DNA from 2 places in the Pelosinus sp. sgz500959 genome. Region 2 is predicted to be linked to the other one. Evidence: riboswitches for the same ligand, from Rfam matches in the RefSeq annotation. Region 2 holds a riboswitch; the other holds the start of a gene.
What was found. Region 2 has a riboswitch for FMN ahead of ACAN52_RS09355 (ECF transporter S component). Riboswitches for the same ligand answer to the same signal wherever they lie in the genome.

Region 1: another riboswitch for FMN. It lies ahead of ribD (bifunctional diaminohydroxyphosphoribosylaminopyrimidine deaminase/5-amino-6-(5-phosphoribosylamino)uracil reductase RibD); the one in region 2 lies ahead of ACAN52_RS09355 (ECF transporter S component).

What each region holds. Positions count from the first base shown of each region.
Region 1 covers NZ_JBGJZL010000002.1:115,428-122,953, forward strand. The annotation lists gene pknB (Stk1 family PASTA domain-containing Ser/Thr kinase) at 1-653, shown strand, start outside; gene rsgA (ribosome small subunit-dependent GTPase A) at 666-1,541, shown strand; gene rpe (ribulose-phosphate 3-epimerase) at 1,547-2,194, shown strand; FMN riboswitch at 2,238-2,369, shown strand; gene ribD (bifunctional diaminohydroxyphosphoribosylaminopyrimidine deaminase/5-amino-6-(5-phosphoribosylamino)uracil reductase RibD) at 2,534-3,664, shown strand; gene ribE (riboflavin synthase) at 3,633-4,292, shown strand; gene ACAN52_RS03275 (bifunctional 3,4-dihydroxy-2-butanone-4-phosphate synthase/GTP cyclohydrolase II) at 4,325-5,533, shown strand; gene ribE (6,7-dimethyl-8-ribityllumazine synthase) at 5,537-6,001, shown strand; gene yfcE (phosphodiesterase) at 6,130-6,684, shown strand; gene hslO (Hsp33 family molecular chaperone HslO) at 6,693-7,526, shown strand, end outside.
Region 2 covers NZ_JBGJZL010000005.1:71,991-79,516, reverse strand. The annotation lists gene ACAN52_RS09380 (tetratricopeptide repeat protein) at 1-1,042, opposite strand, end outside; gene ACAN52_RS09375 (tetratricopeptide repeat protein) at 1,067-2,533, opposite strand; gene ACAN52_RS09370 (DNA-3-methyladenine glycosylase family protein) at 2,561-3,169, opposite strand; gene ACAN52_RS09365 (methylated-DNA--[protein]-cysteine S-methyltransferase) at 3,174-3,632, opposite strand; gene ACAN52_RS09360 (MATE family efflux transporter) at 3,960-5,315, opposite strand; gene ACAN52_RS09355 (ECF transporter S component) at 5,458-6,039, opposite strand; FMN riboswitch at 6,126-6,255, opposite strand; gene ACAN52_RS09350 (SDR family oxidoreductase) at 6,584-7,339, shown strand; gene ACAN52_RS09345 (TetR/AcrR family transcriptional regulator) at 7,399-7,526, shown strand, end outside.

The sequences.
Region 1 (7,526 bases), on a different contig from region 2:
TTGTTGTGAGTAAAGGTGGTGAGGTTGCCATCGTACCTGACCTTAAAGGATTAAATCGTCGAGATGCAGAACTTAAAATTAAAAATGCGGGACTTGTTGTTGGTCGAGTTGATGAACAATTTAATACAGATGTACCTGCTGATACCATTATTGCGCAGCAGCCTCGCCCACCGGTACAAGTCAATAAGAATACAGCTGTTGATCTTGTGATTAGTAAAGGCGCTGCTCCGCGTAAAATTTCTTTGCCTGATTTTAGAGGTACACCATTAAGTACAGTGGGTACACAACTTGAAAGTTTAAAATTAAAACAAGGCAAAGTAACTGAGGAAGCCAATAGTAAATATTCACCAGGGACGATTATCGGACAAAATCCAGTAGCTGCTACAGAGGCATCAGAAGGTTTAGCTATAGATTTTACTGTCGCAAAAGCCGAAGTGAATACTGCAAAACGAGTCGCACTCGCTATCACCGTGCCTGAAGGAGCTGCTCGCCAAGCTGTGCAGATTATCGTGACAGACACGAATGGACGACGTGTTGTTTATGAGAATGTGCATAAACCTGGAGAAAAGATTGAAAAGGTGGTTGAAGGTAACGGGCAAGTTAGAGTACAAGTCTATAGTAATGGAATCTTATTACAAGAACAAACAATATAGCAGGAGGTACAAATGCTAAATGGAGTAATCATAAGAGCATATAATAGTTTTTATTATGTACAAACTGCTGACAATGTGGTTTCATGTAAATTGCGTGGACGTTTCAAAAAGGAACGATTTTCACTATTAGTGGGAGATCAAGTAGAGTATGAGATGGCAGGTGCTGGTAAAGGCATCATTGAAAATATTTTGCCGCGGCGTAGTATGCTCAGAAGGCCCATGATTGCCAATATTGATCAAGTGATTCTTACCTTTGCCGCGGTGAATCCTAATATCAATCGAATTTTGGTAGATCGTTTTCTCGTTTTGGCGGAAATGTCAGAATTAGAAATCATTCTTTGCATTAATAAAATTGATCTTGCAGATAGTCAAGAGTTAGAAGAGATTGTTACTCACTATCGTGGAATTGGTTATCAAGTTCTTACCGTATCAGCAAAAGCCGATTTAGGCATCAATGAATTACGTAGTAAGTTGTATGGTAAAATTAGTGTGTTTGCTGGTCCATCTGGAGCCGGCAAATCTACGCTACTAAACAATATTGAACGAGGCCTAACCTTAGTAACGGGTGAATTGAGTGAAAAAATTGGTCGAGGTAAGCATACGACCCGTTTTGCAGAGTTATTACCCTTGTCTGGAGGCGGTTTTGTTGTTGACACACCTGGTTTTAGTTTTACTGAGTTCAATGACATGAAACCAACGGAATTAATGCATTGTTTTCCTGAGATATCAGACCGCGTGTCTGAATGTAAATTTAGCACTTGCATTCATTCGAGAGAGCCTCGATGTGCGGTCAAACAAGCCGTAGCAGATGGAAAGATTGATGAACAACGATATCAATCCTACCTTGAGATCTTAGGAGAAATTACTGAAAATAAAAAGGGGTTTTAACTATCATGATAAAAATTGCACCATCAATTCTTTCTGCTGATTTTTCTAAATTAGCAGATGAAATCAAGCGAGTAGAAATTGCCGGAGCTGATATATTACATATTGACGTAATGGATGGTCATTTTGTACCTAATCTAACCTTTGGCCCGCCTGTTGTCGCATCAATTCGCAAAGTAACAACGATGATGTTTGATGTACATCTTATGGTAAATAATCCTCAAGATTTTATTGATTCCTTTGCTAAGGCAGGGGCAGATCTTATTACAATTCATGTTGAGACGGCACCACATTTACATCGTCTCATACAAAATATTAAAGAACATGGATTAAAAGCCGCCGTATCTCTTAATCCTTCCACGTCCCTATCTACGATTGAAGAAGTGCTCGGTGAAGTTGATATGGTGTTATTAATGACTGTCAATCCAGGTTTTGGTGGTCAGAAATTTATTCCAGAGATGCTTGATAAAATTGCTCGATTACGAAAGATGATTACTGAACGTAATTTGTCAGTTGATATTCAAGTCGATGGTGGGATAAATGCAGCAACTGCACGACAAGTGATTGCTGCTGGTGCCAATATTTTGGTTGCAGGATCAGCCGTTTATCAAGCCCCAGATATTGAACAAGCCATTCGGGATATTCGAGGGACTTGATTATTTTAAAAAATACTGGTAATATATATACATAACTAAATAAGTGAGCCTTTGGGGCAAGGTGAAAAAGAGTAATCTTTTAATTCCTTACCGGCGGTGACTAGCCCGCGAGCCGTATGGCTGATCCGGTGAAATTCCGGAGCCGACAGTATAGTCTGGATGGAAAAAGGTTTATATTAAAGTGTGTTTGTGAAAACGCAACCTTAATATAAAGAGTTTGTTGTTGAAACAAGTTCTTTCATAAGGTTTAATATTGATAACTATTTTCCTATATTCTACAAGGCTGTTAAAAAAGTGTAAAAACTTTTTCAACAGCTTATTTTTTTGGAGGATTCAGTTATGGATGAGCAGTATATGAGGCAAGCGCTGGTCATAGCCCAGTATGCCATTGGCCGTACGAGTCCGAATCCCATGGTTGGTGCTGTGATCGTTCGTAATGGACGAGTTGTTGGTCAAGGTTGGCATAAGAAGGCAGGTACGCCACATGCTGAAATTAATGCACTGCAGCAAGCTGGAGAATTAGCTCGAGATGCTACTATGTATGTGACCTTAGAACCTTGTTCCCATCATGGAAGAACAGGGCCATGTGCCGATGCCGTAATTGCCGCAGGCATCAAAAAAGTCATTGTTGCTATGAATGACCCCAATCCTCTTGTTGCAGGGCAAGGTATCAACAAGTTACGTGAAGCAGGTATTGAGGTCATAGAAGGAGTACTCGCAGCTGAAGCTGCTAAGCTTAATGAAATTTTTATTAAGTGGATTTCAACAAAGTTACCTTTTATCGCTTTAAAAAGTGGGATGTCACTTGATGGTAAAATCGCTGCTCATACTGGACATTCCCAGTGGATTACAGGGCCTAAGTCTCGCGAACGTGTGCAGCAACTAAGAGATTGTTATGATGCCATTTTAGTTGGAATTGGTACAGTACTTGCGGATAACCCGCGTTTAACAACTCGCCTTTCATATGAGGGGAAAAATCCAATTCGAATTATTATTGATAGTATGGCACGGACTCCTCTTGATGCACATGTGGTGATTGATGGATTGGCTCCAACAATTATTGTAGTGACTCCCAAGGCCCCAATTGATAGAGTAAATGCTTTGCGTGAATGCGGTGTTGAAGTACTATCTATTGAATCTAAGGAAGCTGGTGTCAACTTACGTCAAACTTTCAAAACCTTAGCTGCGCGTGAGATTACAAGTATTCTCGTTGAAGGTGGCGCAAGAATTAATGGATCAGTCATGGAAGAGCATCTTGTGGATAAAATCTATTGGTTTATTGCCCCTAAAATTATAGGCGGTCATGGTGCCTTAGGTCCTGTCGGGGGACAAGGTGTAACTGACGTAAATCATGCTCATTTGTTTGAAGATATGACGATTGAGCCTATCGGGCAAGATATATTAATTAGCGCTTATATGTGCAACCGGGAGGGACGAGATGTTTACCGGACTTGTGGAAGAATTAGGTAAAATAAAAGCCATTACCCATGGAGCCAAATCTGTACGCATAACGGTATTAGCAAGCACGGTACTAAGTGATGTGCAGCTTGGTGATAGTATCGCTGTTAATGGAACATGTTTGACTGTTGTAGAATTTTCTACAACATGGTTCACAGCAGATGTTATGCCAGAGACGGTAAAGAGCACTGTACTTGCAACTTTAAAAATTGGTGATACAGTCAATCTTGAACGAACACTGCGTGTAGGAGACCGCTTTGGTGGGCATATTGTTAGTGGACATATTGATGGCGTTGGTACGATTAGTGCCAAAGAATTAAATGATATCGCAATGATTGTTACAATCAAAGCAGGTTCTGAAGTAATGAAATACATAGTAAAAAAGGGATCAATTGCCATTGATGGAATTAGCTTGACTGTTGTTGAATATGATCAAGATTGGTTTACTGTATCTTTGATCCCTCATAGTGCTGGTCGCACGACACTTGGATTTAAAAAAATTGGCGACAGTGTAAATCTAGAGGGCGATGTGATTGGAAAATATGTAGAAAAATTACTAGGTTTACAATCCAATCAGCCACATAACGCAAAGAGTAAAATTGAGATGAGTTTCTTACAACAGCATGGTTTTACGCTATAACATGATCTTAAAAAATTTGTGGAGGTATTATAATGAAATTTAATACAATTGATGAAGCGATTGAAGATATAAAAAATGGTAAAATGATTGTTGTTGTTGATGATGAAGATCGTGAAAATGAAGGCGATTTACTAATGGCTGCTGACAAAGTAACTCCTGAAGCCATTAATTTTATGGCTACTCATGGACGTGGATTGATTTGTATGCCGATTATTGGATCAAGACTTGATGAACTTGGAATTGGTGCCATGGTGTGTGATAATACAGATAATCATTGTACAGCTTTTACAGTGTCCGTTGATGCTCATACGACCACAACAGGGATTTCTGCCCCGGAACGGGCCGAAACAGTTCTTGCCATGCTTGATCCCAATTCTCGACCTGAACATTTTAGACGACCAGGCCATGTATTTCCACTCCGCTATGTGGAAGGCGGAGTTTTACGCCGGGCTGGACATACAGAAGCAGCAGTTGATTTACCTAAAATGGCTGGCTTATATCCTGCTGGTGTGATTTGTGAAATTATGAATGATGATGGTACTATGGCGCGGGTACCTGATCTGCAAGAATTTGTGAAAAAACATGATTTAAAATTGATTACCATTGCAGATTTAATCAGATACCGCAAAGCAACTGAACTTTTCATAAAACGTGGAGCTGAAACCACGATGCCAACTCAATATGGAAATTTTAAACTTGTTGCCTATGAAAGTAAACTTGATAATCAGTGTCATATCGCTTTGGTAAAGGGTGATATAGAGGGCAAAAAAAATGTTTTAGTGCGTATACATTCTGAATGTTTAACAGGAGATGCATTTGGTTCACTTCGTTGTGATTGTGGGGAACAATTAGCTACTTCTTTAAAACGTATTGATCAAGAAGGTGAAGGCGTTCTGGTGTATATGCGACAGGAAGGAAGAGGCATTGGTCTTGCCAATAAAATGCTTGCTTATGCATTACAGGATCAAGGCAAAGATACTGTTGAAGCCAATGAACTGTTAGGATTTGCTCCTGATTTAAGAGATTATGGTATCGGAGCTCAAATATTAGTTGATTTAGGTTTGACTAGCATTCGCCTATTGACCAATAATCCTAAGAAGAGAGCTGGGCTTGAGGGTTATGGATTGACGATTTCTGAACGAGTCCCAGTAGAGGTTAAAGCCAATCGATTTAATCAACGCTACTTATCTGTAAAAAAAGCTAAAATGGGGCATTTGCTCAAACAAAATGGGGAGGAATAGATCATGGTAAAAGTTTTTGAAGGACAATTAGTTGCTGAGGGATTAAAAGTTGGTATTGTTGTAGCAAGGTTTAATGAATTTATTAATAGTAAATTGCTCGGTGGTGCATTAGATGGCTTAAAACGTCATGGTGTTAAAGAAGAAGATACTTCAATTGTTTGGGTACCTGGTGCTTTTGAAATTCCTCTCGTTGCCCAAAAAATGGCTGAGAGTAAAAAATATGATGCTGTAATTTGCTTAGGAACTGTCATTCGCGGCAGTACATCACATTATGATTATGTGTGTTCGGAAGTTTCTAAAGGGGTCGCTCAAGTTGGTATGCATACTGGTATTCCTACGATTTTTGGTGTACTGACTACGGAAAATATTGAACAAGCCATTGAACGTGCTGGTACTAAAGCTGGTAATAAAGGTTTTGAGTCTGCAGTGACTGCAATTGAAATGGCTAATTTATTAAAAAATATCTAAAAAAAATTTATTCTGTATTGTTAGTTTGCCAGTCATGAGATATAAAGTTATATCTCATGACTGGCGATTGACATTTGTTATATCTGTTTTAAAAGTAAAATATTTCCAGGAAATAATGGGGTGATGATATGAACATAGGTATTATCAGTGATACCCATGGCTGTGCAGAGACATGGGAAAAGGTTTATACAAGATATTTTATGGAGTGTGAATTAATCATTCATGCTGGTGATATACTATATCATGGTCCGCGCAATGATATTCCCTTAGAATATAATCCAAAAAAATTAGCTGAGTCCTTGAATTCTTGTAGTGTTCCGATCATCGTGGCTTCTGGTAATTGTGATGCTGATGTAGATGGTATGGTTCTTACGATGCCTATCCAATCACCCTATGCTTACATTATGATTGAGGGTATACCTATTGTTGTTAACCATGGACACACTCTTACTGAGCAGACTCAGCAGGAAATGGCAGCTAAGTTTAAAGCCGCTTTATTTATTACTGGGCATACTCATATCCCATCATTGGAAAAACGCAATGGTATTATTTATCTTAATCCAGGTTCGCCTGCTATGTCCAAGCGCCCAGATAAGCGCGGTACTATTGCTAGATTGATTGATCGTACTATTGAAGTATTAGATGTTGCCACAGGGCAATTACTCATGTCAGAGAGGTTATAGGAGGCTATATGCAAGATCATATTATAAAAGCGACAACAGCAGGTGGTGTAAGGGCTTTCGCTGTCGTTACTACAAATTTAGTCGAAGAAGCAAGACAACGTCATGATTGTTATCCAGTGGCAGCAGCTGGACTAGGACGCACGATGACGGCAGCATTACTGTTGGCTGCCAATCTTAAAACAGATGAGAGTATCACCGTTCGCATTGCTGGTGATGGTCCTCTTGGTGAAATTGTTGCAGATGCCCATGCCAGTGGAATTGTGCGAGGTTATGTGAGAAATCCACATATTGATTTACCATTGCGCAATGGTAAGCTTGATGTGGGGGCAGGAGTTGGTAATGGGCAGATTTTCGTAACTCGCTTTACTGGAATGAAGCAGCCTTTCACAGGAAGTTCAGAACTTGTCAGTGGAGAAATTGCTGAAGATGTGACTCAGTATTTATTTGTATCTGAGCAAACGCCCTCAAGTGTCGCACTTGGTGTGTTAGTTCAGCCAGATTTAACTGTTGGTGCAGCTGGCGGCTTTATGATACAAGCTTTGCCAGATGCTGATGATGAAGTATTAAGCCAGATTGAAAAGAATATAGCAATCCTGCCACCTGTATCTCAATTAATTCGTGAAGGTAAAGATGCGGCTGCTATTATCAATATGATTTTTGCAGGACTACCTGTCACTTTATATGAAGAATTTCCTGTCAGTTTTAAGTGTCCTTGTTCTCACGAACGGATTGAAAATGTGCTAGTGAGTCTTGGTGCTGAAGAAATTCATGATATCATTACTAGTGATGGACAAGCTGAGATTTGTTGTCATTTTTGTGGAGAAAAATATCAATTTGATCAA
Region 2 (7,526 bases):
AACCAATTTTTTTCAATTTAGGTTCATAAAACTCCCTCCATTCATTATATTTGCCCCAACCTTTATTATATTGTTCTTGGAGCAAATATAAAAATGCGAGAGCAAATTCTGCTTCCTTAAAACCAGGGCGAAGTTCGATAGCGCGGCACAAACAACGTTCTGCTTCTTCTAAGCGATCAACATCTTTTAATACTAAAGCTAAGTTATTATATGTCTCTGGATCATTAGGATCTAGCTCAATGGAATGCCGAAGACAAACCTCAGCCTCAGCTAAGCAATAACGATCTTTTAATACTAATCCCAGGTTATTATAAGCTTTTGAATAATCGGGTCTCAGCTCAATGGCACGGCGAAGGCAAAATTCCGCTGCCTCAAGTTGGTACATAATTCGCAAAACAGCGCCTACATTGTTATAGGCCTCATAAAAATGTGGATTTAGCTCAATGGCCTGATAGAACATTCCTACAGACTCATCCATCATCTTGAGCTCGGCCTGTATAACCCCCATATTGAAATAGGCCTCTGCATAATAAGGGTTTAACTCAATCGCTTGGCAAAAAGCATTGATAGCTTCGTCTAAATCATTTCGCCTTAACTGTGCAATACCTAAATGAAAATGAGTCTCTGAATGATTTGGATTCGATTGAATGGCCCTGGTAAATGAATATGCTGCTTCATCCCAAAGATTCATTTTGCTCTGGGCAATGCCCAAATTATTGTAAGCCTCTGGATACTCAGGATTTAGTTCAATTGCACAGTGAAATGAATCAAGGGCCTCATATAAATGATCTGCCTCTGTCTGTACAATGCCTAAATTATTATACACCTCTGGGCAATTAGGATTTATAGCTAAGGCTTTACGAAAATACCCTTCTGCCTCCTCTAGACGATTCGTATCTTTAAAAACCAATCCCAAATTATTGTAAGCTTCTGAACAATTTGGATCAAAATCAATAGCTTGACGAAATAGCTCCCCAGCTTCTTCCAATTCTCCCTTTATAGCCAGTTCTATTCCTTTATTTAAATACATCATCACATTCATCTATTTTCTCTCCCTGAACTTCATTCAATATGTAATATTGCCTTCCATTACTTCATTCTGCAAAGCGTCTTTCACTCTTTCCATCACTTCTTGCCAATCTCCAAGCTTACATTGACGAAAAAGTCTAATTGTCGGATACCAAGGGCTATCTTCGCGATTCAATTGCCAACGCCAATCAGGATCAAAAGGTAAAAGTACCCATGTTTTTTTCCCCATAGTCCCAGCTAAATGAGCCACTGCAGAATCAACGGTTATGACTAAATCAAGAGTTTCAATCAATCCTGCAGTTTCCATAAAATCAACAAGATCTTTTGAAAAATCAATGACAGGATATGGCGTTCCCAGTAAATCTTCCCCTCTGTCTCCAACTTGCAGACTAACCCAACTCACTTGCGAATGATCAAATAAAGTACAAAATACATCAAAAGGGATCGAACGTTTGGCATTATTAAGATGTTTAGGATGCCCAGCCCAAACTACACCAACCCTATATCTCTTATTCTTGTCGATTTTTTCAAGATTTTTATGCCACTTAACTGAAACCTTACGGCTCTCTGGTCTGTATGGGACAGTAGGTGGAATGCTTTCATTGCAGGTATTAAATATCGTTGGCAGGCTCAGCAAGGAGCAGACATAATCATATTGATTGTCTCCAATACTCTCTCCTGCATAAATTGTCAAATTAGGATGGGCAGCAGTTAGTAAACGTTCTAGTGGTTTTTGAATCCATAAACTCGTTTTATTCGCTAATTTTTCTACTTTTTCTACGTAACGAATAAATTGTATCGTATCGCCAAATCCATATTCCCAGCACAGTAAGATGCTACGTCCAGTTAAGTCTTCCCCTTGCCAGCGAGGGATTTTCAACGTCCTATATCCATATCTTTTAGGACGTGACTCTTCATACTTTGCCCAGCCTTTGTCAAACTCGCCTTTTAATAAATGTAAATTTCCAAGAGAATAAATTGCTGCAGAATAATCAGGTCGTAATTTAAGTGCTTGTTGAAAGCGACTCTCTGCTTCCTCAAAACGTTTCGTGACTTTTAAAAAGATTCCTAGATTATAGTAGGCTTCTGGATAATTTGAATTTAGTTCGATCGCTTGGCAATAAGCAGCCTCAGCTTCAACTAAGTGATCATTTTCTTCCAAAACAGTGCCTAAGTGATTATAAAGTGCTGGATGATTGGGATTTAATTCGATAGCTTTACGAAAACATGCTTCAGCTTTTTGAAAGTGATCCAGTTCCATTAAAACTAAACCTAAATTATTATACGCACATGAATCATCTGGACTTAATTCAATCGCTCGACAAAAACAGGCCTCAGCTTCATGCGGACGATCTGTTTTTTGCAAAACTAGCCCTAAATTATTATAGGCTGGTGAATATTTGGGATTTAGGGTTATTGCTGTACAAAAAGCTGTAATTGCATTTTCTAAATCGCCCTCCATAACCAACTTTATTCCGAAATCCAGATACATTTTTGGAGTCATCTACTCTCCCCCTTGATTCAGTCTTGCCTATTCGATTGCCGATAATGCCCATAAATAAAGAGATGCGACCGATCCATATGGGGAATACCGTTTTCTATATTTCTCAAAAATTTCTTTCGGACACTCCTTCAACCCATATAAGTTCATTATACCTCTACGGATTGCCAAATCGCCATAACTTACAATATTGGGTCTGCACAAAGAAAAAATCAACAACATTTCGGCTGTCCAAATCCCTACCCCATTAAGGGTTGTCAATTTTTTTATAATTTCTTCATCAGTTAAAGTGTGTAAGGCATCAAAATCAACAACTCCAGTAAGAGCCGCCTCTGCAATGCCTATTATATAGCCTGCTTTTCGTTGACTCATTCCGCAGGCTTTGATTGCATCTAAGCCTGCCATTCTTATACTTTGTGGTGTGATCTCATGGTGAAGCAGAGTATTCATTCGCTGACACACTGTTTGTGCCGCTTTAGTGGATATTTGCTGACTTAATACACTTTGGATCAGTGCAGAAAATACATTTGGCGTCACCTCTCGCTGTATAAGACCAATGTTATCGATCGCAATCCCCAGTTTTTTATCTTTTCGTTTTAAATACTCAATTTCCACTTCTCCGTATTGTAAAAAGGTCATGAGTTTATTTCCTTTCAATCTCTAACAATATTTTTTTAACTCCAAGCCCTCCACGATAACCTGTTAAAGTACCATTTGATCCAATCACACGATGACATGGAATAAAAATTGGAATAGGATTACGATTATTAGCAAGTCCAACAGCCCTTGAAGCTTTTTCATTGCCGACTTTTACGGCAACGTCTTTATAGCTAGCTGTTTGTCCATATGGAATATCACAAAGTTGTGCCCAAACTTCTTTCATAAATAGTGTACCAACAGGTGCAAGAGGCAGTGTAAACTGCTTTAAGTTCCCCATCAAATACTCCGTAAGTTGCCTTGCGGCTTCTACCAGTAAAGGTGTTTCTTCTTCGATTACGTTATTAGGTAAAGTATCCTTTTCAAAATATACGTTTGTAATACTGCCCTCTGTTTCAGCAATACCGACTTTCCCTATCACCGTATGATAAAAATAAATATTCATGATTTTCCGCCTCCTGTTTTTCTATATCCCTTAGGAATTAAGCCTGTTTTCTCTTTAAATCTTTGATAAAAATTAGATATACTCAAAAATCTGTATAATGTACAATTTCAAGATTTTGAAAATAATCTTTCTTACACATGTTTTTCTTACTTGTATTATAAAACAAGGTTATAAATAAATCCTCTTATATTTCATCAATCAATTTTTCACAAAAATAATCTCTCACCGATACAAAATAAAAAAGCTACGCAATTCGCAGCTTCATACGATTTTTTAGTATTTAATAGATATGATATACATCACTCTTATATAGGGAGACAAAATCTCTCAGAGAGGATTTTTGTTGATGGCACTATTCATTCTACGTAATTCTTTTAGTAAGAATACGGCTGTAACTACGGCTGCTCCCAAGTCAGCAAGGGGCGTGGCTATCCATGCTCCCATAAGACCAAATAGATTGGGCATAATGAGTAAGAGCGGAATCAGTAATATCACTTGCCGAGACATACTCAAAAAAATTGCATGTTTCGCTTTGCCTACAGCCTGAAAATACTGTGCACTGATTAATTGAAAACCCAGTATAGGCAACATGGCAAGTACAATCTTGATTCCTTGTTTCCCCACAGCAATTAAGGCAGGATCTTGATTAAATACACTTATAATTTTAGTATCAAAAACTTGTATTACAATGAATCCCATGATTGATAAAACGGTTGCAGAAATAATACCGAGTTTTAAAACTTTAATTACACGATCATATTTCTTAGCTCCATAATTAAAACCAATGATCGGTTGCAGCCCTTGACTGATACCGAACATCGGCATGACTAGCAGCATGGCTACGCGTTGGATAATCCCCATAGAAGCAATTGCAACTTCACCGCCATATTTTAATAAACTAAAGTTAAAAAGTACTGCAACGATACTACTCGCAAATTGCATCAAAAATGGAGACAAACCATTTTTCATAATTTGCAAAATAATATACCGATCAGGATACAGATTAGCAATCCGCAATTTTAAAAAGCTTTTTTTCCCAATAAAATACAACGTCACCCATATGGCAGATACTGCCTGCGCCAATACTGTAGCCCATGCAGAGCCACTGATCCCCATTTTAAAAGCAAAAATAAATAAGGGATTCAGCACTATATTGATCCCTGCTGAAATAAACATCGTTAGCATTGCAGTTTTAGGATCACCTTGAGCACGAATGATTGTATTCATACCAAAACCGATATGCATAAACACACTGCCCAACAAAATAATACTCATAAAATCTCTCGCATAGGGTAACAAATCAATTCCAGCTCCTAAACTGATTAATAGGGGATCTAAAAATATCAACATCAACATACTAAGAGCTGTCATCACTATACTTGCTAACATATAAGCATTGCCTAATATTTTTTCAGCTTCATCAATCCGTTGCTGTCCTAAGCGAATTGAGATAAGAGAGCTAGCCCCTACACCAATCAGCACCCCAAAAGCCATTAGAATAACCATAATTGGAAAAGCAATTGCCACTGCTGCCAGCGCTATTTCTCCAACACCATTTCCAACAAAAATACTATCAACAACATTATATAACGCATTAACGAGCATCCCAACAATCGCTGGTACTGAAAATTTCCACAATAACTTACCAATCTTCTCTTCACCAAGTAATTTAGAATTATCCATAAACCCTCCAACCACTACATTTAAGCACAAACCATTCTACCTTATGATCTACAAAATTTCAATTTCACTCTACGTACCCAAAGAGAGCCTACTACAAGAAGTAAGCTCTCTTTGGACTGACTAATCCTTATTTTTTCTATCCCTAGGATAAAATAGGCACAACTTTTTTGTAAATCATCATTGCGAATATAGAAATAATAAAGCCTTTTATAAGATTAAAAGGTGCAATCGCTAAGGTAATAAAGGATGCTAAATCAATAATATGAGGATTGGCGACCGTCCCTAAGGCAATCATTTGATCTAAAGGAAAATGTAAGACTGTCTGGTAAAGGGGAATTAAAATAAAATAATTCAATACAGATGCAGAGATCATCATCGTAAAAGTAGCGATTGCCAATGATAAAATGGCCCCTTTTCGGCTACTCTTTTTCTGATAAAAATAACCTGCGGGAACAATAAAAGAGACTCCCACTAAAAAATTAGCTATTTCACCAATTCCCATTGTATGAGTGTTCCCCAAATGTAATACATTCTTAATCAGTTCAATCAATACACCAGCCATAGGTCCTAGCATAAAAGCACCAATCATCGCCGGTAATTCACTAACATCCAATTTCAAAAAGCTTGGCATCATCGGTACTGGTACCTCAAAAAACATGAGTATGACGGCAATCGCTGATAGTATGCCAATTTTAGTTAAATAAGACGTCCGTTTGTAAACCATGTGATCCTCTCCTTTTAAAATGCCAATAAAAAAATTCCGAAATATCTTCGGAATTTAGGTATGACATGTAAACACATAAAGTGCTGTTTTCTCTTCTGTCATCCAGACTCTACTGTCGGCTTTGGAATTACACCAAATCTGCCTTACGGCTCGTGGGCTTGCAAACATAATTTACTTACCACCGGTCGGGAATTTCACCCTGCCCTGAAGATATTCTACTATATTTAATTTTTTAGTTTAAAAGAAAATAATTATTTTTTAGTAGTTACTATAATGAATATCATAACAATTATTTTTTCATAGCGCAAGTAGTTATTTACTCATTTTATCTTATCAAATAAATTATAACCTTGATCCTTTTTTATCTTTAAAAATAATTTATTTAACATCTAATTTACTCTTATTGACTTTCATTATATTACATGTTATATTTTTTGTAATATATAACGCAGAAAAATAACTGTCATTAAAGATTTCTTTACTAGAATTTTTCATTGATAGTTAGTTTAAATTAAGAGATCTTAATTTTAGGAGGATGATGAAAATGACTCATATTCAAGAGAAAAAACTGACAGGAAAAGTGGCTTTAGTAACAGGTGCATCAAGAGGTATTGGGCAAAAAATTGCAGAGGAATTAGCATTAAATGGAGCAAAAGTCATCATCAATTATTCTACTAACTCGGAAAAAGCAGACCAAGTCGTTGCTCATATTAAAGCACTGGGAGGCGAAGCATTCCCTATTCAAGCAGATATCAGCCGTGTTGCTGAAGTAGAGCGACTCTTCAAAGAAACAATGGATCAATATGGACAAGTTGATATTCTTGTCAATAATGCTGGTATTATGACCACAAAAACAATTACAAAGGTAACAGAAGAAGATTTTGATAAAATTATGGCGATCAACGTAAAAGGTACCTACTTTGCTTGTCAAGAAGCAGCTAACTATATGCAGACAAACGGACGAATCATCAATTTTTCCACTTCCGTTGCCGGTATGATGTTTCCAGGCTATAGCATCTATGCTGGTACCAAGGGAGCTGTCGAACAGTTCACACGTCAATTGGCAAAGGAGTTTGGAATCAAAGGAATTACGATCAATGCGGTTGCACCAGGCCCAGTAAATACGGAACTTTTCACCGTGGGGAAAACCCCAGAACAAATTGAAATCCTCAGCAAAACCAATGCCTTCGGACGTTTGGGAGAACCTAATGACATTGCTAACGTTGTGCTCTTTTTAGCCAGTGAAGAATCACGCTGGATAACAGGACAAACAATTCGAATTAACGGAGGAATGATATAATTGTGGTATCATGGCTGACTATGATCTGCCAAAATTAATGAAATAGTGGTGAAAATAATATGGCTAAAACCGGATTAACCTCTGAGGAACTTAAAGAAAAAGTAATGCAAATCACAGAAGAAAAGATCCGCTATTATGGATTTGAAAAATTCCGTTTAACGGATATCGCTCGGGAACTTAAAATAAG